DNA from 3 places in the Arthrobacter sp. NamB2 genome. Region 1 is predicted to be linked to each of the others. Evidence: riboswitches for the same ligand, from Rfam matches in the RefSeq annotation. Region 1 holds a riboswitch; each other region holds the start of a gene.
What was found. A riboswitch is a leader RNA that binds a small molecule or an ion and turns the genes downstream of it on or off. The one in region 1 is predicted to bind cyclic di-AMP.
Positions count from the first base shown of each region.

Region 1 (10,071 bases):
CATCGCGGTTGCCGGAGTCAGGATCTCCGACGGGTGACGACGGACCAGAGGACGAGCGAGGTCATCAGCAGGAAGGCGATCGGCAGGCAGAAATAGGTCGCCAGCACGAAGCCCGGCCACACGTAACCCCCCAGGAAGGCCGCTAGCAGGATGGCCGCCAGGGACAGCAATCCGATGACGGCGAAGGCCACGGCGAGGATCATGACCACGAACCGCCCGCGCTGCGATTCCTCCGCCCCGCTGTCGCGGACATCCTCCGGCTGGGGCTGGTCGGGGGAGCGGCTCGGCGCTGGTTCGTCAGGAATCATAGCCGTCCAAGACTACAAGAACCACGGCCGGGGAGTGGCGGCAGAAGCTATATCCTAGGAGACACAGACTTCCCCGGCGGTGGCGGTGCCCGAGGGCGCCGGACGGTCCATGCGCGCGGGGCCACGACCGCAGGCGACTTCGCCCGGTACAGCTAAGAAGAGGTAAACGACGTGCCCATCGGCAAAGTTAAGTGGTTCGACGCGGACAAGGGCTTCGGGTTCCTGTCCACGGACGACGGCAAGGAAGTCTTCCTGCACGCCTCCGCCCTGCCTGCCGGCGTCAGCGAGGTGAAGGTCGGCACCAAGCTGGAATTCGGAGTGGCAGACGGTCGACGAGGGCTCCAGGCGCTCTCCGCGCGGATCCTCGAGCAGGCTCCCTCCGTCGTGAAGGCCACCCGCAAGAGTGCCGATGACATGGCCGTCATCACCGAGGACCTCATCAAGCTGCTCGACGGAGTGTCCAACGGCCTCCGCAAGGGGCGCTACCCCGAGAAGGCACACGCGTCGAAGGTCGCGGCTGTCCTGCGGGCAGTCGCCGACGACCTCGACGCGTAGGCTTCCACCATGACCTCGAGCAACCTGGAGACCGCCGACGGCGCTGCTCCGACCGACACCGGAGCGACTGCGGGCGAGGCCGACGACGCGGTCGGGGCGCCCGTCGAGGCACCACGGAAACCGCGTGCGTCACGACGCATCCCGAAGTCGGACGCCGTCCTCGAAGCGGCCGTCGAGCGTGCCCGCCTCGGCGTGCTCGAGGTTGCGCCGGAAGCGCAGGTAGGGCGGCACGTGTCCGCCACCGTCGAGGGCGAGCGCCTGGTGACCCACCGGTTCGAGGCCTTCGTGCCCGGATACGGGGGATGGCAGTGGTTCTCGACCGTTGCCCGGGTGGCGCGCAGCAAGGACGTGACGGTGTGCGAGGTGGGACTGCTGCCGTCGTCGGCCTCCCTGCTGGCACCCGAATGGCTGCCGTGGTCCGAAAGGGTGCGCCCCGAGGACTCGCAGCCGGACGAGGCAACCCCTGGGGATCCGGCACCTGCGGGCAGTGCAGGCGAGGCCGGCAACCCGCCCGCCCCCGCGACCGCCGGCGGATCCTCCTCGGATGATGCGCGCGCCGGTGATTCGACAGTCGATTCCCAGGACGCCGGGACGTCCGACGGGCAGCCCGACGCCGAGTGACGGACCAGTGGCGCCGAAGCGGGAGGAGGGGGCGTTGAGCACCTTCCGCTCGTTCGGTATCCACAACTACAGGTTGTGGTTCATCGGAGCCCTGATCTCGAACATCGGCACCTGGATGCAGCGGACCGCGCAGGACTGGCTGGTCTACGACATCCTCACGGAGCAGAATGCGTCCGCCCTCGGGATCGTGATGGCACTCCAACTCGGTCCGCAGCTCGTCATCGCGCCCTGGGCCGGCCTCATCGCCGACACGGTGGACCGACGACGGCTTCTCGCGACCACGCAGGTGGCCATGGCGCTCCTGGGAGTCGGCCTCGGCCTGATGGTCATCCTCGACGTCGCCGCCCTGTGGCACGTGTATGCGTTCGCCCTGGCGCTGGGCGTCGTCTCGGCCTTCGACGCCCCGGCACGGCAGGCCTTCGTGTCCGAGCTCGTGCGGGACGACTACCTCCCCAACGCCGTGGCGCTCAACAGTGCCTCCTTCAACGGCGCGCGCCTGGTCGGTCCGGCCGTCGCCGGTCTGCTCACGGCCGGCGTGGGGCCCGGCTGGGTGTTCATGATCAATGCGGTGACGTTCGGGGCGATGGTCTACGTGCTGCTCGCCATGCGAAGCTCCGAGCTCAACAAGCAGCCCCGCTCGGCGCCGGGCAAGGGGCGGATCCGCGCTGGATTCCTGTACGTTCGGCAGCGCCCGGACCTGATGGTGGTCATGCTCGCGATCTTCATCGTCGGTACCTTCGGCCTGAACTTCGCGGTGTTCATCGCAGCCATGGCGCGCACCGAGTTCGGGCAGGACGCCGGTGTCTTCGGCGTGCTGTCCTCGGTGATGGCTGTGGGGTCGGTCGCGGGCGCCCTGCTGTCCGCACGGCGGGAACGGCCCCGGTTGCGCTTCATCTTCGGGGCGTCGGCCGCGTTCGGGATCGCCTGCGTGCTGGCTGCCCTCGCTCCCACCCTGTGGCTGTTCGGGGTGGCCCTCGTGCCGGTCGGCCTGTTCGCGCTGACCCTCATGACGAGCGCGAATGCGTATGTGCAGACGACGACGGACCCCGCGATGCGCGGTCGCGTCATGGCGCTCTACTTCGCGATCTTCCTCGGCGGGACGCCCCTCGGTGCGCCCGTGGTCGGATGGGTGTCGGACATGTTCGGCCCGCGGTGGAGCCTTGGTGTCGCTGCCGCCTCCGGGCTCATCGCCGCCGCGGCAGGCATCTTCTGGGCGTGGCGCTACCACGAGGTCCGCCTGCGATACGACCGTTCCGCGCCGCGGCGGCTCCGCCTCGACCACGAGGCCGGCGCGGGGGACTGATCCAGCGCCCGCAGCCGCCTGAGCGGTGCGCCGCCTACAGCAGGTTCTCGACCGTGTAGTCAATGCAGGCAATCAGCGCGGAGACGTCGTCGGGCTCGATCGCCACGAACGTGGCGACGCGGAGCTGGTTCCGACCGAGCTTGCGGTAGGGCTCGACGTCGACGATCCCGTTCGCGCGGAGGACGGCGGCGATGCGCGCGGCATCGACGTCGCCGTCGAAGTCGATCGTGACGATGACGTTCGAGCGGTCCTCGGGCCGGGTGACGTACGGCGCTGCCACGGGCGAGGATTCGGCCCACGAATACAGCCGTCCCGCCGAGTCCGCGGTCCGGGCGGCAGCGAACGGGAGACCGCCCTGTTCGTTGAGCCAGGCGACCTGCGCGTCCAGCGTGACGAGCGTGGACAGCGACGGCGTGTTGTAGGTCTGGTTCAGGCGGGAGTTGTCGATGGCCGTCTGCAGGTTGAGGAAATCCGGTATCCACCGGTCACCGGCGGCGATCCTCGCGGCACGCTCCAACGCCGCGGGGGAGAAGAGGCCGAGCCACAGACCGCCGTCGGACGCGAAGTTCTTCTGCGGGGCGAAGTAGTAGGCGTCGGCCTGCGCGACGTCGACGTCGAGCCCTCCGGCGGCGGACGTCGCATCGACGAGGACGAGCGCTCCGTCGTCCGCGCCCTCGATCCTCCGCACCGGCGCGGCGACGCCGGTGGACGTCTCGTTCTGGGGCCAGGCGTACGTATCGACTCCGGCTTCTGCGACCGGATCCGGACGCGTGCCGGGTTCGGAGGTGACGATGCTGGAGCTCTCGAGGAACGGCGCCTTGTCGGTCGCCGACGCGAACTTCGAGCCGAACTCACCGAAGGACAGGTGCTGCGCCTTCCGGTCCACGAGGCCGAATGCCGCGATGTCCCAGAACGCCGTCGAGCCGCCGACCCCGAGGACTACCTCGTAGCCGTCGGGAGCCCCGAAGAAGGAGCTGAGGCCTTCGCGCACGCGGCCCACCAGGTTCCGCACGGGCGCCTGGCGATGGGAGGTACCCAGCAGTGACCGACCCGCGGAGACGAGGGCGTCGACCTGGCCGCTCCTGACCTTCGAGGGACCGGCTCCGAAGCGGCCGTCCGACGGCAGGAGGTGGTCGGGAATGCGGGGCGATTCGGTCATGGGTGCTCCAGCTGATCGACTGAGGGTGTGGCCCTCATTCTGCCCCAGCGGAGGGATGCCCTCCATTTGTTAACACCGTTCGTGGGCATCATCACCGGCGCCGCCCCACGTCGCCGATCGGTTTTCCAGCCTTCTCCCGCCATGGGTTAACCTTGGGAGGCGTGGGGCGGAACAGGCTGTGGCGGCCGTGCAACCCCTCATCGGCGTGAGGCATTCCCGCCGAGCACCCGCACCGCACCAAGGAGCTGACCCGCATGACGGACCTCATCGACACCACCGAGATGTACCTGCGGACAATCCTTGAACTCGAGGAGGAGAACATCGTCGCTCTCCGCGCGAGGATCGCGGAGCGGTTGCGTCATTCCGGCCCCACGGTCTCCCAGACCATCGGCCGGATGGAACGCGACGGACTCGTCGTCGTCTCGGGCGACCGGCACCTCGAACTCACAGAGCTCGGTCGTCATCGTGCCACAGGCGTCATGAGGAAGCACCGCCTCGCCGAGCGCCTGCTGAGCGACGTCATCGGGCTCGATTGGGCCTACGTCCACGACGAGGCCTGCCGTTGGGAGCACGTGATGAGCGAGCGCGTGGAGCGCAGGCTGTACGAGCTGCTGGGCAAGCCCTCGGAGTCGCCGTACGGCAACCCAATTCCCGGCCTGGAGGCGATCGGCGGCGTCCAGTCGGAGCTGTTCACGGATGGTGTGGTGACCCTGCTCTCGGCGATGGCGACGTACTCCCCGGACAAGCAGGTGACACTGATCCGGCTGGCCGAACCGATCCAGGTGGATCCCGAGCTGCTCACGCAGCTCGACGAGGGCGGGTTGCGTCCGGGAGCCCACCTCACCCTGGAGTCCGTGGGAGGGTACGTGTCCGTGCGCGTTCCAGGCGTGGAGGGCGCCCTCGAACTGCCGCCCGAGGTCGCCTCGCACGTCTTCGTGTCCGTCGCCGCCTGACGCTCCGCCACAGCCGTCGTCACCAAGAACATACCGTTCCGTGATCTGAACGTGACATACCCGCGTATCTGTTGTAGCCTTCATCTCGTGCCAAATTCGCTCTAGATCCGGCACCCTCGTGCAAATCGCCTAGCTCTGCCATTGCCCGAGGTCCGTTCGCACCATCGCATGGCAGAGGCGGGGGAACCAATTTTTGGGTTTCGTCACAGAAATCCTTGGGGTTAAGTCGCTGTTTGCGCAGCGGCCGGGTGACTCCCATCCGAATCCGACAGCTCACCTCGCAGGCGTTGGGAGAGGTAATCCAACGTGTCCAATAGCTCTTCGCTGGGCCGCCACCGCGCGCCCCAGACCACCAGCCCCCTGACTGCTCTTTCCACCGCTGTTGCGTCGAACGCCGGATCGGTGGGCCGCCAGGCAGCCGTCATCGTCGCCGCTTCGGGCCTGGTGCTCACCGCAGGCCTCCCGGCCCATGGAGCCACCACGGCCGAGCGTGAGGTGCAGTCCTCGACCGCCCTGACCGTCAGCCGCGTCGTCGCCGCCGAGGTCAGCGTCCCGGCCACCGCGAAGGTCTCCTTCGACCGCGTAGCCGTCGAGGTGACGCCGGCCCCCGAGGCGGTTGTGGAAGCTCCCGTCGTCGAGGCCGAGCCCGTCGTCGTCGAAGCCGCCGCCCCGGTCGCACTGCCCCAGGCCGCACCGGTAGCGGCCGCGCCGGTCGCAGCCCCCGTCGCAGCAGCACCTGTCGCCGCACAAGCTGCTCCCGCTCCTGTCGCCGCGCAGGCCGCACCCGCTCCCGTCCAGTCCTCCGGCGTCGCTGCCGGACTGGTCGCCTCCGCCTACGCCCAGATCGGCGTTGCGCAGGACTGCACCGCCATGGTCGAGAAGGCGCTGCGCTCGGTCGGCAAGTCCGTCGGCGACCTCGCGCCGGGACAGTTCTACCAGTTCGGCGACGTCGTCGGAACGCCCGCTGCGGGCGACCTCGTGATCACCGGCGGCCACGTAGCGATCTACGTCGGCAACGGCCAGGTCATCAGCGGTGGCCTCAACGGCATGAACACCGGCCTGCACAGCCTGTCAGACCTCCCCGGCGCCAGCTTCGTCCGCGTCCGCTAGAACCCCCCCCACACTCGGAGTATCCCCCCATGTCTTCACGCGTCACGATCGCACGCCACCGAGGAGAAGCGCAGAACGCTGCCGGCTTCTCCGCTCTCGCAAAGTCCGTCACGACCAACGCCGGGGGGATGGGCCGCCAGGCCGCCGTCATCGCCGCGGCCTCGGGCCTCGTCCTGACCAGCGGTGTCGCAGCCAACGCGGCTGACCTGCAGCCGCAGCGCGAGGTATCGGCCTCGAACGTCACCGTCAGTTCGGATCGGCCGGTCGTCGTCGCCTCGACCCAGACCGCCGTGTCCTTCAACATGACGCCGGTCAAGGTCAATGCGAAGCCCGTCGTCGTCGAGCAGGCACCGCTCGAGGAAGCTCCCGTCGCCGAGGAGCCTGTCGTCGAAGTCCCGGCCGTCGTCCAGGCTCCCGCCGTCGCCGCCCCTGCGATCGCCGCCCAGTCGGCTCCCGTTGCTGCCGCCGGCGTCACGGCTGCCGCCGGCGTCACGGCTGCGGCCGCCACCCCGGCTCCTGCACCCGTGGCTTCCTCCGGCGTCGCTGCCACCATCGCGGCAGCGGCCAAGGGCCAGCTCGGCGTCATGCAGGACTGCACCCGCCTCGTCAGCAACTCCCTTGCTGCCGCCGGCATCAACTTCCACGGGTGGCCGGCGGGCTACCTCTCCCTCGGCCGTACGGTGAGCGCGGGCGAGGCCATCCCGGGCGACCTCATCTACTATGCGGACGGCGGCATGGGTCTTGCCCACATCGCGGTCTACATCGGCGGTGGACAGGCCGTGCACGGTGGCTTCAACGGCAACACCACGGTGATCGCTCCGGCCGAGCTCGGATCGGGCGGTGTCTACATCCGCGTCGGTGGCTGACCCAGCACCACGATGATTCGAGGAGGAACCGGCACACTGTGCCGGTTCCTCCTCATTTAAGCGGGTAATCGAGTGCGTGCACCCGATGTGAGCGGCACGTCAAGCCCGCGTGGCGCTGGTTAGCCCCCCGGAGGTCTCCGGCTTACCCTTGCACTGTCACATCCGAAGCTCTTCTCCCGTGCCCCGGGATGGCAACCGGTTGCGGGGAACAGGTCAGCAATGAGGCCAACGCATGCGCACTCTTGTTCTGAATGCAGGGTATGAACCACTGGCGGTCGTCACGTTCCGCCGGGCCCTGGTGCTTGTGCTCACCGGGAAGGCGAGCGTGGTCGCGGAGGACGACGATCCCGTCGTCGGCCCGACCGAAGTCCTCGGCCGGCCCTCGGTGATCCTCCTCAACAGGTATGTCAGGGTCCCTTACCGGCACGAGGTGACAGCCACTCGGCGGGGAGTCCTGCGTCGCGACAACCACCTCTGCGCGTACTGCGGGAAGACCGCCTCGACCATCGACCACGTCATGCCGCGTTCGAGGGGCGGTGCGGACACGTGGGAGAACCTCGTGGCGTGCTGCCTGAAGTGCAACAACGCGAAGGGGGACAAGACGCTCAGCAGCCTCGGCTGGAAGCTGAGGATCGTCCCGCTTCCGCCGAGGGGCCCGCAGTGGCAGATCCGGGAGCTCGAGAAGCCGGCGCCGCAGTGGAGCGCGTTCCTCGCGGAGAGAGCTGCGTGACGGTACGGAAGCCACGGTTCGACGCCGTCGTCCTGGCCGGCGGTCGTTCGTCCCGCCTCGGCGGGGTGCCGAAGGCAGGCCTCGTGCTGGACGGCGCAACCCTGCTGGAGCGCACCTGCACGGCTCTGCGGCAGGCGGAGTCCCTGACGATCGTGGGCCCCGAGGGCGATGCGTCCGGACCGCTGGCCGGAGAGCCTTCGTTCGTCCGCGAGGAGCCGGCCTTCGCCGGACCGGCAGCCGCACTCGTGGCCGGCTTTGCGGCGGGACCCGTTCCGAGGGCGCCCTGGTGCGCGGTGGTCGCCTGCGATATGCCCCGCATCGCCGGCCTGGTCGAAGCACTGCTCGAGGAGGCCACGGGCGGAGGCACGACGTCGCTCGTCGCGATCGACGACGGCCGCGAGCAACCCCTCGCCGCGCTCTACCGGAGCGAGGACCTCGCCGGAGCAATCGATCTCGTCCTTGCTACCGGGTCCGCCGACAACCTCTCGATGCGCAGCCTCCTTGCTAGTGTGAGGACCAGACCCGTCCCGGTTCCGCCGGGAACAACGCACGACGTCGACACCTGGGCAGATGCACGAGCGCTCGGAGTCGACGTTCCCTAGCACCCCCGGAGGGCCCGTGGACGATCGCCAGAGACTACTGCAGGACTGGACGGAGACATTGCTCACCGCCTTCGAGATCGACGGCACGAACGTCGATATCGACGCCGTCCTGGGCCTCGCGGGGAAGGCGGCGCACGGTGTCGTCCGCCCGGCAGCGCCCCTGACCACCTTCGTCGCGGGCTACGCGGCGGGGCTCGCCGTGGGCAGTGGGCAGGCCGACGAGCAGGTCGCGATGCGGTCCGCGATGGCAGTGGCCGATGCGTTGTGCTCAGAGGCCGCGACAGGGGGAGCCGCCGAATGAGCGGGACTGCAGACGCACGCAACGTCGACTGGTCCGTCGCGCGCAAGCTCGCGCACGAGGCCGGGCGACCGCTTCCGTTCCAGACCGTGAACCTCGCCGATGCCCTGGGCCAGACGCTCGCCGAACCGGTACGGGCGTTGCAGGACATCCCGCACTATGCGTCGTCGGCCATGGATGGCTGGGCCGTGAACGGCGAGCCGCCGTGGACGCTCGTCGGCCATGCCGAACCGGAAGAGCATCCGCGGGGCAGGGCCGCGCCGCATGCCGACTCGGGGGAGATCTCGCTCGCACCCGGCGAGGCGACCTTCATCCTCACGGGAGGTGTCGTTCCCCGGAACGCCTCGGGCATCCTGCGGACGGAGCACGGCTCGATCCGCGGCAGCGTCCTGGAACGCAACGAGTCCGCGCGGCAGGACGAGCCGGCACACCATGAGCATGTGCGGCCTGCGGGGGAGGAAGCTGCTGAAGGAGCCGAGGCGATCCCGGCCGGCGTCGTGCTGAACCCTGCACAGATCGCCCTCGCCGCCGTGTGCGGGCATGACACCCTCACGGTCCTTCGTGCGCCGAGGGTGTCGCTGCTCATGACGGGCGACGAGGTCATCGACCATGGACTGCCGCACCCCGGGCAGGTCCGCGACACCTTCGGACCGCAACTGCCCGGGTTCGTCGCGATGCTGGGAGGGCACGTCGATGTCGCCGGTCGGGCGAAGGACGACCTCGACGACGTCATCGCCGCCATCAGCGCCGAAGCGACCGATGAGTTCTCGCTCGCGAGGGCATCCGGCGACGTGCTGATCACGACCGGGGGAACCGGCAGCTCGTCCGCCGATCACATCCGGCGGGCCCTGACCGAGCTCGGTGCCGAGATGATCATCGACGGCATCTCGATGCGGCCCGGGCACCCGACACTCCTGGCGCGGTTGCCCGACGGGCGGTTCCTGGTGGGGCTGCCCGGCAATCCGCTGGCAGCGATGATGGCCATGCTCACGGTCGCGGGTCCCCTGCTCGCCGGACTGCGCGGCTCACCCCTGGAGGATCCGGCGACGGTCAGCATCGCGGACGCCTTCGAGCCACTCCCCGGTCGCAGCCGTCTCGTGCCCTACCGGCTCGAGGCCGGCCGCGCTGTCCCGAGTACGCACCAGCGTTCCGGAATGCTGCGGGGGCTGGCGAGCGCCGACGGCGTCCTGGTGGTGCCGCCGGCCGGGTGCGCACCGGGCGACGTCGTTCCGGCCCTTGCACTGCCTTGGACGGCACGCTGACGCCGGCTCCGATCGCCGTGCCGAAGTAGGGCGCGAGAAGTTGATCGAAGTCAACTAACCTCAGGGTAGGGCCGAGGTAAGGAGTGCAGGATGAACCGGGTCACGCAGCGACGACGCATCACGAAGTTCCGCATCGGAGCGCAGACGGGACGGCGCGAGGACGTTCTTGCGGGGGAGGAACCGCTGGAGATCCGGCTCGGTGGTAGCGCCTTCACCGTCACGATGCGCACTCCGGGCGAGGACTTCGACCTGGTGGCGGGGTTCCTCGTCTCCGAGGGCGTGGTCTGGGAGCCCGGACAGCTTC
Region 1 is NZ_SZWI01000003.1:437,530-447,600, reverse strand. It holds gene FDK12_RS08530 (hypothetical protein) at 18-308, opposite strand; gene FDK12_RS08525 (cold-shock protein) at 480-863, shown strand; gene FDK12_RS08520 (DUF3027 domain-containing protein) at 873-1,484, shown strand; gene FDK12_RS08515 (MFS transporter) at 1,519-2,787, shown strand; gene serC (phosphoserine transaminase) at 2,822-3,946, opposite strand; gene FDK12_RS08505 (metal-dependent transcriptional regulator) at 4,201-4,899, shown strand; cyclic di-AMP (ydaO/yuaA leader) riboswitch at 5,016-5,200, shown strand; gene FDK12_RS08500 (NlpC/P60 family protein) at 5,206-6,009, shown strand; gene FDK12_RS08495 (NlpC/P60 family protein) at 6,039-6,875, shown strand; gene FDK12_RS08490 (HNH endonuclease) at 7,108-7,605, shown strand; gene FDK12_RS08485 (molybdenum cofactor guanylyltransferase) at 7,602-8,207, shown strand; gene FDK12_RS08480 (DUF6457 domain-containing protein) at 8,224-8,508, shown strand; gene FDK12_RS08475 (molybdopterin molybdotransferase MoeA) at 8,505-9,767, shown strand; gene fdhD (formate dehydrogenase accessory sulfurtransferase FdhD) at 9,858-10,071, shown strand, end outside.

Region 2 (10,071 bases), on a different contig from region 1:
GTTCTCGGCGCTCATCGGGGCACTGGTGGTGGCCGCGGCGATCTACCTGATCTCCCGCCGCGGAGGTGTGGCGGGCTACCGGCTCATCCTCGTGGGCATCGGTTTCGCCGCCGTCATGCACGCCGTGGTCAACTTCCTCATCACCCGTGCGGATCTCCGGACGGCGGCGGAGGCGGTCCTGTGGCTCAGCGGGTCGCTCAACTCGAGCAACTGGGACCGTGTTGCCGTGCTGCTCGCCTGTCTCGTGGTCCTGGTGCCGGTAGCGGCCGTCCTCTCCCGCAGCCTGCGAGGCCTCGAACTGGGGGACGACGCCGCCGCAGGCCTCGGCGTCCGGGTCGAGGCCTCGCGGTTGTGGCTCATGTTCACGGCGGTGGCCCTCGCTGCGGTGGCCACCGCCGCAGCCGGGCCCGTCGCCTCCGTCGCTTTCCTTGCCGGGCCGATCGCCAGCCGGTTGCTCGCGAACCGGTCCTCGCTCGCGATGGCGGCACTGGTGGGTGCGGTGATCGTGCTCGCGGCCGACTTCGTCGCCGCGAACCTCATCCCCGGGGCGTCGCTGCCCGTCGGTGTCGTCACCGGCGCCCTCGGCGCGCCGTTCCTGCTGTGGCTGCTCGCCACGGCCAACCGCTCCGGCCAGGGAGGCTGATGATGGCTGCACGCCAGGATCCTACGACGACCGACACCCTGTCGGCACAGGACCTCACGCTCGCGTACGACCAACGCGTCGTCGTCAAAGGGCTTTCCGTCGAGGTTCCGGCGGGGAGGGTGACGGTGATCGTCGGGGCGAACGCATGCGGCAAGTCGACGCTGCTGCGCGGACTGGCGCGCCTCCTGAAGCCCGCGAGGGGCACTGTCGTGCTGAACGGATCGGACATCCACACCCAGTCGACGAAGGCTGTCGCGCGCGTACTCGGGCTCCTCCCACAGACGCCGGTCGCTCCCGACGGCATCAGCGTCGCCGATCTCGTGGGACGCGGCCGGTACCCGCACCAGGGCTGGTTCCGCCAGTGGACGGCGGAGGACGACGCCGCAGTGGCGGGCGCGCTCCAGGCCACCGACACCCTGGGCCTCGCCGACCGCAGCGTGGACGAGCTGAGCGGCGGTCAGCGCCAGCGGGTGTGGATCGCCATGGCACTTGCCCAGCAGACCGGGATCCTGCTGCTGGACGAGCCCACGACCTTCCTGGACGTCACGCATCAGATCGAGGTCCTCGACCTGATCACCGACCTCAACCGGCGCGCCGGGACCACGGTGGTCATGGTGCTTCACGACCTCAACCTCGCTGCGCGCTACGCCGACCACCTCATCGCGATGCGGGACGGCCGGATCGTCGCAGAGGGCCCCCCGTCCGCCGTCGTCACCCGGGAAACCGTTTCCGGCGTCTTCAACCTCGACTGCCGCGTCATCGAGGATCCCGTCTCCGGCACACCGATGGTCGTGCCCGTCGGCAGGCACCACGGCGCGCCGGCGGCGATGAGCACACCGACCTCCCGTGCCGGTCAGGTGCCGGCACGAGGCTACCGACCCAACCCGCAGGACACCGTCCCGGCCCATCTGGAGGCAACATCATGACCGAAGTGAGCCAGCGGAGTACCCTGCGGACCGCCGCGGACACCGAGCCCATGGTGCTGGCGTTCGATGTCGTCGTCACCCGGGTGCAGGAGCTCGGCGCGAATTTCCGCCGGATCACCTTCGGCGGTTCGTGCCTCGCGGCGTTCGGCGTGGCGGGCGACACGCTGGACCTCAGGATCAAGATCATCATCCCGTCGAGGGGCCGCGAGTGCCCGGACATCGCGGGGCTGATGCAGCGCGGCGGTGCCGCGAGCTGGTACCAGTCGTGGCTCGGCATGGACGCGGAGGAGCGCGGCTCGATGCGGACGTACACGGTGCGCGATGCGCGTTGTGAAGGGCCACGGCCCGAGATCGACGTCGACTTCGTGATGCACCTCGACGACGAAGGGCGGGGAGGGCCCGCAGCCGAGTGGGCTTCGACGGCGCGGCCGGGGGACCGCGTGTGCATCATCGGACCCAACTCCTCGGCGGCGCAGTGCCTGACGGCGGGAGCCTACGGCGGCATCGAGTGGAGCCCGGGCCTTGCCCAGCACGTCCTGCTGGCCGGTGACGAGACCGCAGTGCCGGCCATCAGCGCGATCCTCGAGGCGCTCCCCGAGGACATGAGCGGGCAGGCGTTCCTCGAGGTCCCGGACGAGCGGGACATCCAGAGCATCGAGACCCGGTCCTCGGTCGCCATCACCTGGCTTCCGCGCAGGGGTCTCCCGCACGGTGAGCTGCTGGAGACAGCGGTTCGCGACGCCGTGCGCGTACCCGGCTGGGTGTCCCTCGCCGGCTCCGCCGACGCCGTCAGTGGCGGTACCGAACCCGAGTACGTCGATGTCGACAGAACCATCCTCTGGGAGACCCCGCAACTGCTCGAGACTGCGATCGTGAGGTCGACGGTCAATCCCGAGCGCCCGTCGGGCACCCAACCGTTCTACGCCTGGATCGCGGGGGAGGCAGCGGTGGTGCGGGGACTGCGCCGCTATCTGGTGCGCGATGTGGGCGTCGACCGGAAACAGGTTGCGTTCATGGGGTACTGGCGCAAAGGGCGCGCCGAGTTGTCCTGATGCCGCCGATCGGTTCCCGAGGCGCAGGTTCTCCGGGGGAATTGCGCAGGTTCCCGTGAGCGGAAAGCAGTATTGCACGAAAGATCCACAGGATGGATAACGGAATTGTAACTGCGCGTTCCGTGCCCTAAGGTTTGAGCAGTCGAAGCACGTTCTATTGTGATCCAGGTCCGCACGCCTAACCCTGTCAGCGGACCGCATGAACAACCTGTGACAGGGGTGGAGGATCCACATTCCGGCGGTGCGAGCCGCCTTGGGGTGAAGCCCTCTACGCATTGCTAATCAGCACGGCCCCACCTGCGGTTCCACCGCGTCCGGGGCTGCGCCGAGGGGGCCGAGTCAACTCTTGCTCGAATCCGACAGCTAACTTCGCCGGCGTCCTGAGAGAGGTATGCAGTTGACCCAGACGGTTACGTCCGGGCGCCGTCGCGCGTCCGACGATCGGGCGCACCACCAGTCGGTTCCGCACAGCTTTGCCCCCGCCCTCCCGAGCCGCCGGTCGCTCCGCGTCGGGACGTACGAGGCCCGACCTGCCGTCAGGACCCCCGCGGCCCGCGTGGCCCCCGCCGACACGCGCGCCACGATCGTGACCCATGCTGCGCCCGGCATCGAAGCCGCGCCCGCTTCCGTTGCTGCCCACGTTGCCGTTGCTGAGCCCGTTGCCGTTGCTGCGCCTGCTCCCGTCGCGGCCGTTACCGCCCGCGTGGCCGTTCCAGGCCTCCCGACGGCTCCTGCTCGCGCGCCCATGGCTGCCTCCTCCGCCGGTGGCGCGGCCCCCACCCGCGCCGGTCGACGGGCCGCGACTCCGGCTGGTCCTCCTGCGGCATCCGCCGTCGAAGCCTCGAGCCGGGTTGCAGCACCACGACCGCCCGTGTCGGTTCCGCCCGTCACCGTGCGTGCCCTTCCGGTGCCCGCCCCCTCCGAGCGCCTGCTCAGCCGCCGGGAGATCCGTGAACAGGAGAGGGCCGCGCGCGAGGCAGCCGAAGCCGTGCTCCTGCACTCCGAGAGCCTGGCGTCCGAACGGGTCGAGGTCGCCGTCGTAGAGCCGAGGCGCCCACCGGTCGAGGTTTCAGCCACCGAACCCACACCGGCACCACGGGCGGACGACGTCGACGGCGCTGTCCCGGCGACGCGCCGGAGCGCCCGCCAGCCCTCTGCCGCCGTGCGCCCGCACCAGGGCACACGGCGACGCGCGGCAGTCCGCCCGACGGCAGTCCGCCGCGCCGCAGCCCGCACCACGCCGCTCACACGACTGCGGGACAACGCCGCGACCGCCGGCATCGTCCTCGCTTCCGCCGGTCTGGTCATGGGTGCCGTGGCTCCCTCGACGACGGCCGCGGCCACGGGCAGCAGTGCCACGGCCGCGGAAGCGCCCAGCGTTGCACTGGCCCCGGGTGTCGCTCCTGCTGTCACTGCGCCTGCCGAGGCGTCGGTGACGTTCGGCCTGGAGAGTGCAGGCCCGGCGACCGAGGGCATCGCTCCGAGCATCGCCAGCGCGAGGGCCCTCTCGAGCTCGCTGACCCCGGCAGCGAAGGAACGCAAGGCGTTCGACGTTCCCGTGGCCAATCCCGTCGTGGCTTCGACCTTCGGATACCGGGTCAACCCCATGGGTGGCTACGGCTCGGAACTCCATACCGGCCTGGACTACGCCAGCGCGTGCGGTACGCCCGTCATGGCAGCCGATGCGGGAACCGTCATCGACTCCGGCTGGCATGCCTACGGAGGAGGCCAGCGCATCGTCGTCGATCACGGCGACGGCATGAAGACCACCTACAACCACATGAGCGTGCTCGAGGTACCGGCCGGTACCCAGGTGCACCGTGGCGAGGTCCTCGGCGCGGTCGGCAGCACCGGGAACTCCACCGGTTGCCACCTGCACTTCGAGGTCATGGTGAACGACGAAAAGGTCGATCCGCAGCCCTGGCTCTAGCCCGGGCGAACCCGGCATCGCGCTGCACCCGACGGTGAGCACGCGGCCATGGCGGACGCCGGTACCGCGCAGGAGCGATCCGAGAAGGCGCCCCGGCGCCTGTCAGGGCAACGGTTCGCTGACGACGGCGGGATCCTTGTACCCGAGGGGCATCCTCAACCGGAGTGACTCGGGCTTCATCTCGAACGCCATGTGGGTCGCCTTGCCCAGCGGGTCGCCGTCGAGTTGAACCTCCAGCGGTTCGTGCAGGGTGACCTCGGCGGTACGGCACTGGAAGTACTCGAGCGACGGGTCCTTGCCCTTGCCCTTCCCCCGCGCGACGAGCTTGCCGGCGACGGCCAGCCAGCCCAGCCTGCCCTTCGGGGCGACCGTCATGAGGTCCATCAGGCCGTCGTCGATCTTCGCACCGGGGAAGATCTCCAGACCGCCCATGATCTTTCCGCAGTTGCCACCCATGACGCTGCGCAGGCGGCGGACGAAGGGCTTTCCGCCGTCGACCGAGATGGTGGTCCGCGCAGGCCTGCCCGGCAGGTTCCGGATGCCCGCGTCCACGTAGGCGAGCCAGCCCACCTTGTCCTTCAGGTCGTCGCGCGTATCGGACATGATGGCGGCGTCGTAGCCGATGCCCGCCATGACGAGGAAGACGTGGGCGTCCTGTGCCCGGTCCACCGTCACGTGCACGACGTCGATGGTGCGTTCCGTCCCCCTGAACGCAGCCTCGACGGCGGCGTCCGGATCATCGACGGCGATGTCGAGGTTGCGGGCGAGCAGGTTTCCTGTCCCGAGCGGCACGATGGCCATCATGGTGCCGGTCTCCGCGAGCTCCTCGGCAACACACCTCACCGTACCGTCTCCGCCGGCCGCGATCACGAGATCGACGCCGGCGTCCAACGCCTGGCGTGCCTGGCCGTGCCCGGGGTCGTCCTCCGTGGTCTCGATGACCAGGGGTTCCTCCCAGCCGTCCTCCGCCGAGACGCGCCTGACAGCACCCTCGACATCGCCGGTGGTGGCCTTGATGGGGTTGATGATGAGCGCGGCGCGGCGACTGCCCGATCCGGCGTCGGCGGCCGTGGCGGGCGTTGCTTCGGGTGGTGCGTCGGTAGGCATGATGTCCTTCGTCCGGGTGTCAACGGGGGCCTCTGCCGAGCTTATCGCTGCGGGTGGCCGCCCTAGGGGTAATCTTTCGGACGTGACATTCACCCAGCGATACGTGGCACTCGGCGACTCCTTCACCGAAGGGGTGGGCGACTGGGACCCGGCATCGCCCAACGGTGTCCGCGGTTGGGCCGACCGCGTGGCCGAGCAGCTCATCCTCGCCGATCCGTCCTGGGGCTACGCCAACCTGGCGATCCGCGGCCGGAAGATGCGCCAGATCCTCGACGAGCAGGTCGACGCCGCCCTGCTGCTGGAGCCGACGCTCGTCACGATCTATGCCGGCGCCAACGACATCCTCCGCCCGCGCATCGACATCGACCGCCTGATGGGGCACTACGACGAAGGCGTCGGCAGGCTCCGCGAGGCGGGCGTCGACGTCGTGCTGTTCACGGGGTTCGACGCGTCGGGGTCGGCCGTGTTCGGCAAGACCCGGGGCCGCACGGCGGTCTACAACGAGTGGGTGCGCGAGATCGCCGACACGAGGGCCGCCACCGTCGTCGACTACTGGCGCCTGCGCGAGTTCCAGGACTGGGGCTACTGGGATGTGGACCGGATGCACATGTCGGCGGCCGGTCACACGCTCATGGCCGCGCGGGTCCTCGAGGCCATGCAGGCATCGCACCGCATCGACCTGCCGGAACTCGGGGAGCGACCTGCCCTGAGACGCATGGAGCAACTGCGGGCCGACGCGCAGTGGGCGCGGGAGTACCTGACGCCGTGGGTCGGCAGGCGGCTGCGCGGTGTCTCGTCGGGCGATACCCTGACGCCGAAGTATCCGACGCCGACCCATCCGCGCCGGGTCACGACCAGCGCCTGAGGCTCCGGGCGAACGGGTAGCAGCCCGCCCTCACCACGATCTTCGGGACGTGCGCAAGCACGGGGCGCACAGCCTGGACCCCCGTCGGCGCAGGGAACCGATGTGCCAGAATGAGCGGATGGCGGCGCACTGGCTCACACCCGAGGAGCGGCGCGCGTGGCTGGCCCTCTATGCGCTGTCGTCACTCCTCCCGGCGAGCCTCGACGCCCATCTCTTCCGCGAGGCGCGCATCACCCTGTTCGACTACCACGTGCTGGCCATGCTCTCCGAGGCCGAGGATGCCCGCCTGCCCATGAGCGAACTGGCCGCGCGTTCGGCGGCATCCCTCTCACGCCTGAGTCACGTGGTCAAGAAGCTCGAGGTCCGCGGGTGGGTGGCCCGCGTACCCTCGTCGTCCGACGGGCGCGTGACCACCGCATCGCTCACGCCGGCCGGGCTCGAGATGCTGACGGAGCTGGCGGTGTCCCATGTCGCCCAGGTCCGCTCCACCGTCTTCGACGCGCTCGACGAACAGGACGTGACAGACCTCGATCGGGTCGGCCGGAAGATCCTGCGCGGCATGGACAGCGCCCACTGGATCCTCGCCGACGGCGAGGCGGCGGTGGAGGCCGACATCACGGGCGGGGCGCCGGCGCGGGGATCCGGTGCCGCCCTCGACGCCCCTGGTGCCGACCAGGCACCCGAGACCGGCGCATAGGCCCGGCAGGACAGGAGGGCGCATGACCCAGACACACTCCCGGCCACACTCGCGGCACGAGCCCCGGATCCTCGCCATCGTCCTGGCGGGAGGGTCGGGCGGACGCCTCGGGGCGCTGACCAATCACCGGGCCAAGCCGGCCATGCCGCTGGGCGGCAGCTTCCGGCTGATCGACGTCCCCCTGTCCAACCTGCACCACAGCGGGATCTCCGACGTCTGGATCATGGAGCAGTACCAGCCCAAGACCATCAACGACCACCTCCGCAACGGCCGGCCCTGGGACCTCGACCGCACGCGCGGCGGACTGCTGGTGCTGCCCCCCTTCAGCGGCCACGAGGGCGAGGGCTTCGCCGAGGGCAACGCGGACGGGCTCCTCCGCCAGGCATCCTTCATCCGGGACTTCGCGCCGGACCTCGTGCTGGTGCTGAGTTCGGACCACCTGTACCGGCTCGACTATCGCGACGTCGTCGACACGCACGTCAGGACCGGCGCCGCCCTCACGATGGTCACGGTCGACTTCGACGGCGACGCGTCCAACCACGGCGTGGCGGACGTCGACGACGACGGGCGCGTCACCGGGTTCGCCTACAAGCCGGAGAACCCGCGAACCACCATCGTCGCCGCCGAGGTCTTCCTCTATACCGCCGCAAGCCTGCTCGACGCCCTCGAACGGTTGCAGGACGACCACGGCGGCCTCGGTGACTACGGCCACCACCTGGTTCCCCACCTCGTGGAGCAGGGCTCCGTGGTCGAGCACCGGCTCGAAGGGTACTGGCGTGATCTCGGCACCCCGGCCAACTACCTCCGCGCCCACCTCGACCTGCTCGACGGCAAGGGCCTGGAGCTCGCGGACCCGGCGTGGCCGATCCTCACCGAGCCTCCGCAGCTGGCCCCTGCGTTCATCGGCGATGGGTCCGTCATCGGCAATGCGCTGATCGCACCCGGCGCCGTGGTGCACGGCACGGTCCGCAGGAGCGTCATCGGATCCGGCGCAACGGTCGAGGCGGGGGCCGTCGTCGAGGACTCCGTCCTGCTGGACCGCGTGCGGGTCGCGGACGGCGGCTCCGTCAGGTACGCCGTCGTCGATTCGGGCGCCGTCGTGTCCGGAGCCCGCGAGGGTACGGGACCCGACGATCCCCTGATCGTCCCCAGGGACTGACGGACGCGCGACCGGCCGGTTTTGGTCAAGCAAGATACAGCCGGTAGTATGGTAAGGCGTTTGGCTGCGGCTGATGCTGCCCCGTCGTCAGGACGGGACGGAATTTGCCCAGCTACCCGTGACTACCTAGAATTTAAGGCTGTGTCGACCGCAAGGCCGTACCCAGCCTAATCTTCACCGTCTTCCCCGCGGCGAGGCGCTTCGGCAGGTTCTCACCCTGCCAGGTCAACCTCCGGAAAGCTGCAGTAATAACGGTGTCATTACTGGTGGCGGGACGCTCAACAAGTGATTCCGTCACGTTCATCTAATCTGGAGGAGAGTTATGGCAGCCCACTGCCAAGTGACCGGAGCCGAGCCCGGCTTTGGACACAGCATTTCGCACTCGCACCGCCGCAACAAGCGCCGGTTCGACCCCAACATTCAGAAGAAGCGCTACTACGTGCCTTCCCTGCGCCGCAACGTGACACTGCAGGTCTCCGCCCGTGGCATCAAGACGATTGATGTCCGTGGCATCGACGCTGTCGTGGCGTCCATCCTCGCGAGAGGAGTGAAGCTCTAATGGCAAAGGACAAAGACGTACGTCCGATCATCAAGCTGAAGTCCACCGCTGGTACGGGCTACACCTACGTGACACGCAAGAACCGTCGTAACGATCCGGACCGCATGGTCCTGATGAAGTACGACCCCAAGATCCGCAAGCACGTCGAATTCCGAGAGGAGCGCTAACCATGGCCAAGAAGTCAAAGATTGCTCGCAACGAGCAGCGCAAGGTCATCGTCGAGCGCTACGCAGCCAAGCGCCTCGAGCTGAAGAAGACTCTCGTCGACGAGAACGCCACCGATGAAGCACGCGAAGCAGCACGCCTCGGCCTGCAGAAGCTTCCCCGCAACGCTTCGCCGGTGCGCCTGCGCAACCGCGACCAGATCGACGGACGCCCGCGCGGAACGATCCAGAAGTTCGGGATCTCACGCATCCGGTTCCGTGACATGGCCCACCGCGGCGAACTGCCCGGCGTAACCAAGTCGAGCTGGTAACACCCTTCGGAGCGTCACGCTCCAGCAGCATCGTCCACCGCCCCTGGCGGTGACCGGAGAAGCCGGCAGCCCTCGGGCTGCCGGCTTCTCCGTCGTTCCGGCCCAGGCCGGCTCCGAGGGGATCCGCTCGGAGCCGATCCGGGCGGCGAACCGCCCCGAAAAGGCCGCGATTCTGCCGGAAAGCCGCGTAAACACGCGGAACAGGGCGCACTAGCTGATAGGTTTTCGGACAGAGGCTTTTCGTATACCGTGAAAAGCTCGTTCCGAAGAGTGACGTCCAGGAGGACCTAAAGTGGCTAAAAACCGTAGTGAACTTGTCGCCGAGGTAGCAGCGAAGGCTGACACCAGCCAGGCATCGGTCAACAGCGTCCTTGACGCTCTGTTCGACGTCTTTGCCGAGTCCATCGCCAAGGACGAGAAGATCACCATCCCCGGATGGCTCGCCGTCGAGCGCACCAGCCGCGCAGCGCGCACCGGCCGTAACCCCCAGACGGGTGAGACGATCCAGATCGCCGCCGGGCACAGCGTCAAGCTGACCGCAGGCTCCAAGCTGAAGGCTTCCGCCAAGTAGCTTCCAGATCCCCGGAGGGCCGCTGCCGTGACGGCAGCGGCCCTCCGTCTCGGATCGATGTCTCGCCCGAAGCAGGGACCTGTCCAT
Region 2 is NZ_SZWI01000002.1:568,361-578,431, forward strand. It holds gene FDK12_RS06410 (FecCD family ABC transporter permease) at 1-643, shown strand, start outside; gene FDK12_RS06415 (ABC transporter ATP-binding protein) at 646-1,569, shown strand; gene FDK12_RS06420 (siderophore-interacting protein) at 1,566-2,621, shown strand; cyclic di-AMP (ydaO/yuaA leader) riboswitch at 2,787-3,015, shown strand; gene FDK12_RS06425 (M23 family metallopeptidase) at 3,019-4,551, shown strand; gene FDK12_RS06430 (diacylglycerol/lipid kinase family protein) at 4,654-5,658, opposite strand; gene FDK12_RS06435 (SGNH/GDSL hydrolase family protein) at 5,741-6,523, shown strand; gene FDK12_RS06440 (MarR family winged helix-turn-helix transcriptional regulator) at 6,642-7,220, shown strand; gene FDK12_RS06445 (glucose-1-phosphate adenylyltransferase family protein) at 7,243-8,379, shown strand; gene rpmB (50S ribosomal protein L28) at 8,702-8,938, shown strand; gene rpmG (50S ribosomal protein L33) at 8,938-9,105, shown strand; gene rpsN (30S ribosomal protein S14) at 9,108-9,413, shown strand; gene FDK12_RS06465 (HU family DNA-binding protein) at 9,706-9,984, shown strand.
Region 2: another riboswitch for cyclic di-AMP. It lies ahead of FDK12_RS06425 (M23 family metallopeptidase); the one in region 1 lies ahead of FDK12_RS08500 (NlpC/P60 family protein).

Region 3 (10,071 bases), on a different contig from region 1:
CGAACACGCGGGCCACCTCGTGCAGGAGGATGCCGATACCGCTTCGACTGCCATGGAGTGGCTCGCCACCCGGAGTGTCGGAGATGCAGCGGACCACACCGACCACGGATCCTCCCCCGACGAGGTCCCGTACGTTCCGCTCGGCCGCCGCATCGACGAACTGGCAGCCGGGCCCGAGGGAGCGGTGACCGCGGTCGCCGAGATGTCCTCCTCCGGCCCGCCGCGGACACTGACCTGGCGGGAACTCGCCGACGACGTCGCCGCCGTCGCCGCAGGCCTCGAAGCCCTCGGCTACGGTTCCGGCACGAGGGTGAGTCTGCTCGTTCCGCCCGGAGTGGACCTCACCGTCCTGATCTACGCGTGCCTCCGGATCGGTGCCGTCATCGTCGTCGCAGATGCCGGCCTCGGCACCCGCGGGTTGAGCCGAGCGGTTCGGGGCTCGGCACCCGACGTCGTCATCGGCATCGAGCGCGCCCTCGGTGCCGCCCGAGCCTTCGGTTGGCCGGGGCGCCGCATCAGCGCCACTCCGCTCTCGGCGGCCAGACGGAGGGTGCTGCGTGTGGACGCGTCGCTGAACGATCTCCGCGCCGCAACTGCCCTGCCGGACGTCCTGGCGGATTCGCCGGTACCGGCCGCTGACGCCGATGCGGCAATCCTCTTCACCTCCGGCTCCACCGGACCGGCGAAGGGCGTCGTCTACACGCACCGCCGGCTCGCAGCGATGCGCGACGCCGTCGAGTCCACCCTCGGTCTGGGCCCGGGCACCGCACTTGTTGCAGGTTTCGCGCCGTTCGCCCTGCTCGGTCCTGCCCTCGGTGCGACGTCGGTGACCCCCGACATGGATGTCACTGCGCCGCGGACCCTGACGGCCCAGGCTCTCGCCGATGCGGCGGGCGCCATCGGCGCTAGCGTCGTGTTCGCCTCTCCTGCCGCCCTCCGGAATGTCCTGGCCAGCTCGGGCGACCTGAGCGCGAAGGGCAGGGAGGCCCTGCACAGGATCTCCCTGCTGCTCTCGGCAGGCGCGCCCATCCCCGTTCCCCTTCTCGAGGCCGTGCAGGGCCTCGTCCCGGCGGCGGCACTGCACACGCCCTACGGGATGACGGAATCGCTTCTCGTCGCCGACATCGACCTCGACGGCATCAGGGCCGCCGCGCGCGCTGCAGCGGCAGGGGTCGACGGAGCAGGCAACGGCGTGTGTGTCGGGCATCCCGTCCACCGTGCTCGCGTCGCGGTGAGCCCGCTCGACACAACTGGCGCGGCAACGGGCGACGTGACGGCAGCACCCGGAGTGACGGGCGAGATACTCGTCGACGCACCGCACGTGAAGGACCGCTACTTCCGGCTGTGGAAGACCCAGCAGGACTCGGCGCGCACGCGCCCGTGGCATCGCACCGGAGACGTCGGACACTTCGACGCCGATGGCCGACTGTGGGTCGAGGGCAGGCTCGGCCACGTCATCACGGCGGCTTCCGGCGTCGTGACGCCCGTCGGGCTCGAGCAGGCACTGGAGCTGCTCGAGGGAGTCCGCCTCGCTGCGGCCGTCGGCGTCGGGCCCGGCGGCACGCAGGCCGTCGTCGCCGTCGTCGAGGCGACGGCAGCGGTGCGGCGTCCACAGCTCGCTGACGCCCAGCTCGCGGCCGAGGCCCGCTCGTCCGCCCGCGAACGTGGTGTCGAACTCGCCGCGGTCATCGCTGTTCCCGCGCTTCCCGTGGACATCCGTCACAACGCCAAGATCGATCGCGCCCGGGTCGCCCAATGGAGCAGCAGATTCCTCTCCGGTACGCGGGCCGGATCGCTGTGACCGTCCTCGTCACCGGGGCCAGCGGCATGCTCGGGCGGGCCGTCGCCGAGCAACTCGTGGCCGACGGCGACGACGTCCGATGCTTCCAGCGCCGGCCGTCCGGCGTCGCCGGTGCCCACGACATCCTCGGCTCGATCGAGGACCAGTCCGCCGTCGGTACGGCGGTCCGGGGCTGCAGCGCTGTGGTCCACCTGGCGGCAAAGGTCTCCTTCACCGGGGCAGCGTCCGGCTTCGACCGCACCAATGTCGAGGGGACGAGGCTCCTGGTCGACGCGGCGCAGCAGGCGGGCGTGACCGACGTCGTGTACATCTCCTCACCGTCAGTGGCGCACACGGGGACGTCCCTCGTCGGCGCTTCGGCGGGACCGGCCGATCCCATCCGAGCACGCGGCGACTACGCGAGGACCAAGGCCACTGCGGAGCTGCTGGCCCTCAGCCGCTCCTCGAGCCGGTTCAGGGTCGCGGCCCTGCGTCCTCACATCGTGTGGGGACCGGGCGACACACAGCTGGTGGAACGCGTGGTCGACCGTGCGAGGCACGGGCGCCTGCCGTTGCTCGGCGGTGGCACCGCCCTGATCGACACCACCTACGTCGACAACGCCGCGTCCGCCATCGTCGCCTGCCTGCGCCGGATCGACGCGACGCAGGGGCAGTCGCTCGTCGTGACCAACGGCGAACCGCGCCCCATCGCAGAGCTGCTGCAGGGGATATGCGTCGCCGGCGGCGTCGAGCCGCCCCGATGGTCGGTTCCGGGAGGGCTTGCTCGGGGCGCCGGAGCCGTGATCGAGCGGACCTGGCTCCGCATGGGACGCGCGGACGAGCCTCCCATGACCCGGTTCCTCGCCGAGCAGCTCTCCACGGCCCACTGGTTCGACCAGCGGCGGACACGCGCTCTGCTCGACTGGCAGCCGACCGTCAGTATCGACGAGGGCTTCCACCGCCTCGCTGCGCACTACCGGCGCTGAATCGCCCTTTCACGCAAGAAGCGCGCACACACGCGAAAGGACGGGATGCAATGCATCCCGTCCTTTCGCTGTGTCGTCGCCGAGGGCGATTAGCGGGTGTAGTACCCGTCGACCGCCATGACGTTGACGGAGTGGATCTGCGTGCCCTGCGAAGGGTTCAGCGCACTGATCATCTGACCGTTACCGAGGTAGATACCGACGTGGCCGCCGCCGTTCTGGCTCACGAGGTCACCCGGCTGCGGGTTGCTGGTGGGCCTCAGGGAGGCGAACTGCGACCACGTGGTGCGGGGCAGGTTGATGCCGTGCTGGGCGTAGACCCACTGCACGAAGCCCGAGCAGTCCCAGGCACCGTAGGAGGTACCGCCGTAGACGTATCCCGAACCTTCGCCCTGCAGCGCAGTCGCGACGATACCGCTGACGGGTCCCCTCGACGCTGCGGACTGCGTGCTGAGGCCCGTGGAGTTTCCTGCAGTTGCGGGAGCAACGACGGCTGCCGACTGCACCGAGTACTGCTGCGGAGCAGCGGAACCACCGAGTGAGATGGACTGGCCGGGGTAGATGATGGAGCTGTACCCAAGCCCGTTGGCCGTGAACAGCGCTTCGAGGCTCAGGCCGTGGGCCGCTGCGATGCTTCCCAGCGTGTCGCCCGCCTGCACCGTGTAGCTGGCCGTCGCAGTCGTGCTGACCGCTGCCTGCTGGGTACTCACGGATTCGAGGCTGACCTCGCCTGCTGCGGCATTCGCCGGGAGCGCTGCGCCGAACATGATGCCCGAAGCGACGGCGACGACGCCGGCGGGCTTGCCTGCGACGGACGCGGTTGCCGTGACGGCACGCGACGCCGTGACGAGGGGGTTGACGCGCGTGGGGACTGCCCGGTGGCGCGCGATATGGCTCTTCTTGGACATGCTGTTGCCTTTCCCAATGCCTGCGAAGTTAGCTGTCGGGTTCGGATGGGACATCCGGACGCCTTGCCTGCAGACCACCGCCCCAAAGCTGGTCTACGCGCGTCTTTACCCCTAGGACTCGTGGAACGAGCCCGCTATCGGTTCCCCCGCCCCTGTCGAACGTGGTGTGCGAACGGTCCATCCTCATCGACAGGGTTAGGCAGAGTGAGGGTGGGCGCCCTTCCGTTGTGGAACGAGCGCGCCCTCAACGGTACGCGCCGTCCGAGCTATTGTCACGTTTGGGTTACGAGGCGCTGATCACTCGGGCGGCAATGGTGCGCCGTCGCCTACATCCTGGCGTTGCGCGGCCTGGGCTGGCAGAACGGGCACAGGAACGAGGAACGGTTCATGAAGGACTCCCTACGCATGGCCGTCTGCCTGCCCTCGTCCAGGCACCGGCGGCAGTAATGCCCCGCGCGCCCATAGGCTTCGAGCTCACGCGCGAAGTATCCCGACGCTCCGTTGACGTTCACGTACAGCGAGTCGAAACTGGTGCCACCCGCGTCGAGGGCACGCTCCATGACAGCCGTCACGGCATCGATGATCCTGACGGTGTCGGGTCGGCGCATCGTGTCGGTGGGACGGGCATAGTGCATCTTCGCGAGCCAGAGCGCCTCGTCCGCGTAGATGTTGCCGATCCCCGAGATGAGGCCCTGGTCGAGGAGGGCGCGCTTGAGTCCCGTCCGGCGCTCCCGCAACCGCCGGTGGAAGCTCTCGACGGAGAACGCGGGATCGAGCGGATCCCTCGCGATGTGCGCAGCCTGGCGCGGTATCAGCGCCAGGTTCTCCACTCCGAGTCCACCGGGTTGTCCATCGGCGGTCGGTTCGAGGTCGGTGACGAACATGCCGCCGAAGATCCGCTGATCGACGAACCGCAGCTCGGTCGGCAGCCGTCCACCCTCCTCGTCGAAGGCGGCGGAGAGCCTGAGGCGGACCTTGAGGTGCTTCTCCGTCGGGGCGTCCGGTTCTTCGATGAGCAGTTGTCCGCTCATGCCGAGATGGGACATCAGCGCGTCCCGCGGCTGGGGGTGCGGCCGGGTCGGGTCCTCGAGCGTCATCCAGAGGAATTTCCCCCGGCGCACCACGTCGCGAATGCGGGCGCCCGTCAGGTTGCCCACGAAATCCTCGGCGCCGAGGACGTGCCTCCGCAGGGACCGGGGATCGAGCACGTCCACCGCCTCGATGCTGCGGCCCGCGGCCCAACGGACCAGTCCGCGTCGGACCACCTCGACCTCGGGCAGCTCGGGCACTCAGGCCCTGTCTGCCTGCTGGGCTCCGGCTCCGGCCGGCTCGCCGTCCGCCTGCTGGGCCCCGGCCGGATCACCGCCGACCGGAGTCGCCGGACGGTCCGAGAGGAGCTTCCAGGACTCTGCGGCCGCCGCCTGCTCGGCCTCTTTCTTCGAATGGCCGCATCCGGATCCGTACTCGACGCCGCCGATCACCAGGCGCGCCGTGAAGGTGCGCGCGTGGTCGGGGCCTGTTCCCTCTACCTGGTAGTCGATTGGGCCCAGGCGCCGACCGGCGGCCGTCTCCTGGATCCGGGTCTTCCAATCGGTGCCCTCACCAAGGATCGCGGAGTCGCGCAGCAAGGGCGCGATCAGCCGCATGACCATGGCGCGTGCAGTCTCGATGCCGTGGCTCAGATAGGCGGCACCGATGACCGCTTCCATGGTGTCCGCAAGGATGGACGCCTTGTCCCGTCCGTTGGTGAGCTTCTCCCCCTGGCCCAGCAGCACGTGGCTGCCGAGGTCGAGGCCGCGCGCCACGCCTGCGAGTGCCTTCGTGCTGACCACCGCGGATCTCCGCTTGGCGAGCTCACCCTCGGACAGGCCGGGGTTGTCCCTGTACAGGGCATCGGTGACCGCAAGACCCAGCACGGAATCGCCCAGGAACTCGAGGCGTTCGTTCGTGGGTATGCCGCCCTTCTCGTAGGCGTAGGACCGGTGCGTCAGGGCAAGACGAAGCGTCTCGGTGTCGATATCGACACCGAGACGCTTCGTGAGTTCTGCTGTATTTTTCACAACCGCATCAGCTGATCCAGCATCGGACGGAAGCCCGCTCAGGCAGGAAGCCCGAGCGGGTCACGGTCCGTTGTCAGACGTCGGCTACCTTGCGGCCCTTGTACTCAAGGAACAGCGGGGTACCGGCTGAATCGGTAACAACCTTGGCCTGGTGGGCGAGGCTGTAGGTGACGCGACCGTTCTCGAGGGTCTTGACCAGCTTGGGGGCGGTTGCCTTCCACTGGGACCGGCGTGCACGGGTATTCGCGCGGGACATCTTCCGCTTCGGGACAGCCACGGCTAACTCTCTTCTCTCTCGTCTGACTCTGACTTTGGTGCCGCGTCGTTCTCTGCGGCGGTGCCCGCCAACCCTGCGAGGGCTGACCAGCGAGGGTCCAAAACTTCGTGGTGGTGGTCCGGATCGTCATTGAGCTGGGCTCCACATTCGGAGCACAGGCCCTTGCAATCCTCCCGGCACACCGGCTGGAAAGGCAGCGATGTGACCACCGCGTCCCGCAGCACGGGCTCCAGATCGACCGAATCGTTCTCCACCCTGTGCTGTTCTTCTTCCTCTTCCACCGACAGCGACTCGGAGTCGCTGTAGAAGAAGAGCTCCTGGAGGTCCACCTCGCGGTCGAACCGCAGTGGCTCCAGGCAACGGCCGCACTCGCCGGTTACCTCGACGTTCGCCGTTCCCGACACCAGGATTCCCTCGTGCACCGATTCGAACCGCAGGTCGAGCTCCATCTCGGAACCCTCCTGCACGCCGATCAGCGCGACTCCGAAGTCCTTGGGCGCCGGTACATGTTCTTCGATTGTCCGCATGCTTCCCGGACTGCGTCCGAGATCCTTGACACTGAAAGTCAAAGGCGAACTGAGATCGCTTTTAATGGTGACTCCTGTAGAACATATGACCGACGTACCATCCTAGCCTGATGAGGCGGGCAGTCCCAAAACGCGCCGCTCGAGGGCCATAGCACCTGGCGTGCCCGGTCCGCCGGTGGGTGCGCGGCAGGGCTGCCCTCCGGACGGGCCCCCGGCGGACGCCGGGTTACGGCACGAGTCGACGTAGGACGGCGTCCGGCACGAAGGGACCCACGTCGCCACCGAGCGACGAGACTTCCTTGATCAGGGTGGACGAGACGTGGGCGAGCTGCGGCGCGGTCGGCAGGAAGACCGTCTCCACGTCGCCCAGGTGACGGTTCATGGTGGCCATGGGCATCTCGTAGTCGAAGTCCAGGCCCGACCTCAACCCCTTGATGAGCGCCGTCGCGCCCTGTTCCCTGCAGAAGTCGGCCAGCAGCCCCGATCCCAACGGGAGGACCGTCACCTCGGGCAGGTGCGCGAGGCTCTGCGCGCAGAACGCCATGCGTTCGTCGATGCCGAACCGGTACTTCTTCGCATAGTTCGTCGACACCGCCACGACCACCTCGTCGAAGAGCCGGGCAGCCCGGCCGATCACATCCACGTGTCCGTTGTGGATGGGGTCGAACGATCCTGGGCAGACGGCGCGTGTCATACACCCCACGGTACCCAGTACCGAGGTGCGCGGGATATGACGCGGCGGTGGCCGGCTGTCGGGGCGGACCAGCAGAGGGCAGCACGGAACGGCAATACTGGTGTCATGACGACACACACGCGGCCGGTTGCCATCGCCGGTGCACCAGCGCCATGGGCGAGGACCGCGCGGGGCGCGAACCTCCTCGGGGACGACGGCACGCTCGGCATCACGATCTTCGAGGAGATCACGGCGCTCGCGCAGGAGCACTCGGCCATCAACCTCGGCCAGGGTTTCCCCGACGAGGACGGTCCGCAGGAGATCCTCGACGCGGCGCGTGCAGCGATCGCCGAGGGAGCGAACCAATACGCACCCGGCCAGGGACTCGCTGTCCTCCGTGAAGCGATCGCAGCCCACCAGGAACGCTTCTACGGGCTGCGGGTCGATCCGAGGACCGACGTCATCGTCAGCACCGGTGCCACGGAGTCGATCGCCGCAGCCATTCTGGCCTTCGCGGGACCGGGCGACGAGGTGCTGACGTTCGAGCCCTTCTACGACTCCTACGGCGCCGTCATCGGCCTCGCCGGTGCCACGCACACCACCGCACCCCTGCTCGCCCCGGATTTCCAGCCGGACGCCGCGGGGCTGGAGGCCGCGTTCAGCGATCGGACGAAGATCGTCGTCCTGAACAATCCGCACAACCCGACGGGCAGCGTCTTCGCCCGTCCCGTCCTCGAACGCATCGTGCAGCTGGCGGAGCGTCACGGCGCCGTCATCGTGACCGACGAGGTCTACGAACACCTGACGTTCGGGACGAGGCACCTGCCGATAGCGTCCCTGCCCGGGGCAGCGGATCGGACCCTGACGATCTCATCGGCGGGGAAGACGTTCTCCGTGACCGGATGGAAGGTCGGCTGGCTCAGCGGACCGGCGGAACTCGTGGCGCAGGTCCGCACCGTCAAGACGTTCCTCACCTATACCTCCGGAACACCGTTCCAGGGAGCCGTCGCCCTCGGCCTGGGTCTTCCCGGGGAGTTCTTCACCTCGATCGCGGCCACGCTGCGGAAGAAGCGGGACCTTCTCGGTGAAGGGCTCCGTGCAGCGGGCTTCGACGTCTTCGAGGCGGAGGGCACCTTCTTCACCATGGTCGACGCCGCACCGCTGGGCATCGGTGACGCGACCGAACTCGCCCGACGCCTGCCGTCGCTCATCGGCGTCGCCGCCATCCCGGTGTCCATGTTCTGCCACGAGGAGGGTGCCGAGCGTACGCGATCCCTGCTGCGCTTCGCGTTCTGCAAGCGGTTCGACGTCATCGAGGAAGGCGCCCGGCGCCTCGGCACACTGAGGGAGCGCGTGTGAGTGCAGCGCATTCCGGAGACGCCGAGCAGCGGACCGACCCTGAACCCGAGCGCGACGGCGGCTTCGACGTCCCGACGCGCTGGTTGTCCGGAATCGGAGCCTATGCGGAGATCGATGAGGACGCCTACATCGAGGGAGCGCTGATCCTCAGCATCGGCGGTGCCCAGCAGTCCCACGTCGATGTGCAGCACCCGGAGCGGATCTTCTACGAGTACCTTCAGCGCATCGCGCACGTCATCGATGTGCTGAGGGCCCCCGGCGCTCCCCTGCGGGTTCTCCATCTCGGCGCGGGAGCCCTCACTCTGGTCCGCTATATCCAGGCGACGCGTCCCGGGTCCGTCCAGGTCGCCGTCGACACCGAAGCCGACCTGATCGACTTCGTCCTCGACGCCATGCCGCTCCCGCACGGTACAGCGTGCGAGGTCGTCATCGCGGACGCGGCGGACGCGGTCCTCGAGCAGCCCGACGCCGCCTTCGACGCCGTCGTACTCGACATCTTCGCGGGAGCCGACGCCCCCTCCCACCTGACCTCGCCGGATTTGGCAGCACACCTGCTGAGGATCTGCGCCGAGGACGGGATCGTCCTGGTCAATGTCGGGGACGATCCTCCGCTGTCCTTCGCCCGGGCCCAGAGCCGCCAGATGACCTCGCTCGCCGTCGAGACCGCCGTGCTGACCGAAGCCGCCATGGTGAGCGGTCGATCCGCAGGGAATGTCATCGTCGCGGCACGACGGCAGTCGTGGCCGGCCGCTTGGACTGCGGCACTCCTCGCCGCCGGGCCACATCCTGCAGCAGTGCTGGTCGGACCCGCGCGGGAGGCCTTCGAGCAGGCGCCCCGCGCGTAGCATCCGCACCGAGGTGTGACGGTCACCACACCGGGAACCGTGCGACGTCGGCCTGTCAAGCGGGAATATGGCGCGCAATCGGCGTTCCATGACTCCTAGCCTTGAGGTGCTGAAGCGCGCACGGAACACCTTCCCACCGAGGGCCGAACGATGAGCCATAGACTCCGCATCACCGTCCGTCCGGACGGTCGCGTCCGCGGCCTGGGCGGTGCCGACCGCGTGTCTCGGTTCCACCGGCCACACGGCAATCAGAGGCCCGCAGCATGAGCCGGGCTCCCTCCTTTCCCATGCAGCACCGCCGCCGCATCGAGCCCTCCCCCGACAACCGACCCGGCAGGAGCGGACGATGACCGCTGAGTATGCAGATTCGACGCTGGCAGCGACGCCGGCGGCAACGTCGAAAAGCCGGGCCCCAGGGCGGATCATCGTCGAGTGGATCACGACGACGGACCACAAGACGATCGGTTACCTCTACATCATCACGTCGTTCGTATGGTTCTCCCTGAGCGGGATCGAGGCCCTCATCATCCGGGCGGAACTCTTCGCACCCGGCATGCAGATCCTGCAGACCAAGGAGCAGTACAACCAGCTGTTCACGATGCACGGCACGATCATGCTGCTCCTCTTCGCGACACCGCTGTTCGCCGGTTTCGCGAACG
Region 3 is NZ_SZWI01000001.1:683,703-693,773, reverse strand. It holds gene FDK12_RS03160 (alpha/beta fold hydrolase) at 1-1,801, shown strand, start outside; gene FDK12_RS03155 (NAD-dependent epimerase/dehydratase family protein) at 1,798-2,766, shown strand; gene FDK12_RS03150 (C40 family peptidase) at 2,856-3,671, opposite strand; cyclic di-AMP (ydaO/yuaA leader) riboswitch at 3,674-3,883, opposite strand; gene mutM (bifunctional DNA-formamidopyrimidine glycosylase/DNA-(apurinic or apyrimidinic site) lyase) at 3,998-4,960, opposite strand; gene rnc (ribonuclease III) at 4,961-5,731, opposite strand; gene rpmF (50S ribosomal protein L32) at 5,805-6,008, opposite strand; gene FDK12_RS03130 (YceD family protein) at 6,011-6,577, opposite strand; gene coaD (pantetheine-phosphate adenylyltransferase) at 6,762-7,229, opposite strand; gene FDK12_RS03120 (aminotransferase class I/II-fold pyridoxal phosphate-dependent enzyme) at 7,335-8,567, shown strand; gene FDK12_RS03115 (spermidine synthase) at 8,564-9,412, shown strand; gene ctaD (cytochrome c oxidase subunit I) at 9,759-10,071, shown strand, end outside.
Region 3: another riboswitch for cyclic di-AMP. It lies ahead of FDK12_RS03150 (C40 family peptidase); the one in region 1 lies ahead of FDK12_RS08500 (NlpC/P60 family protein).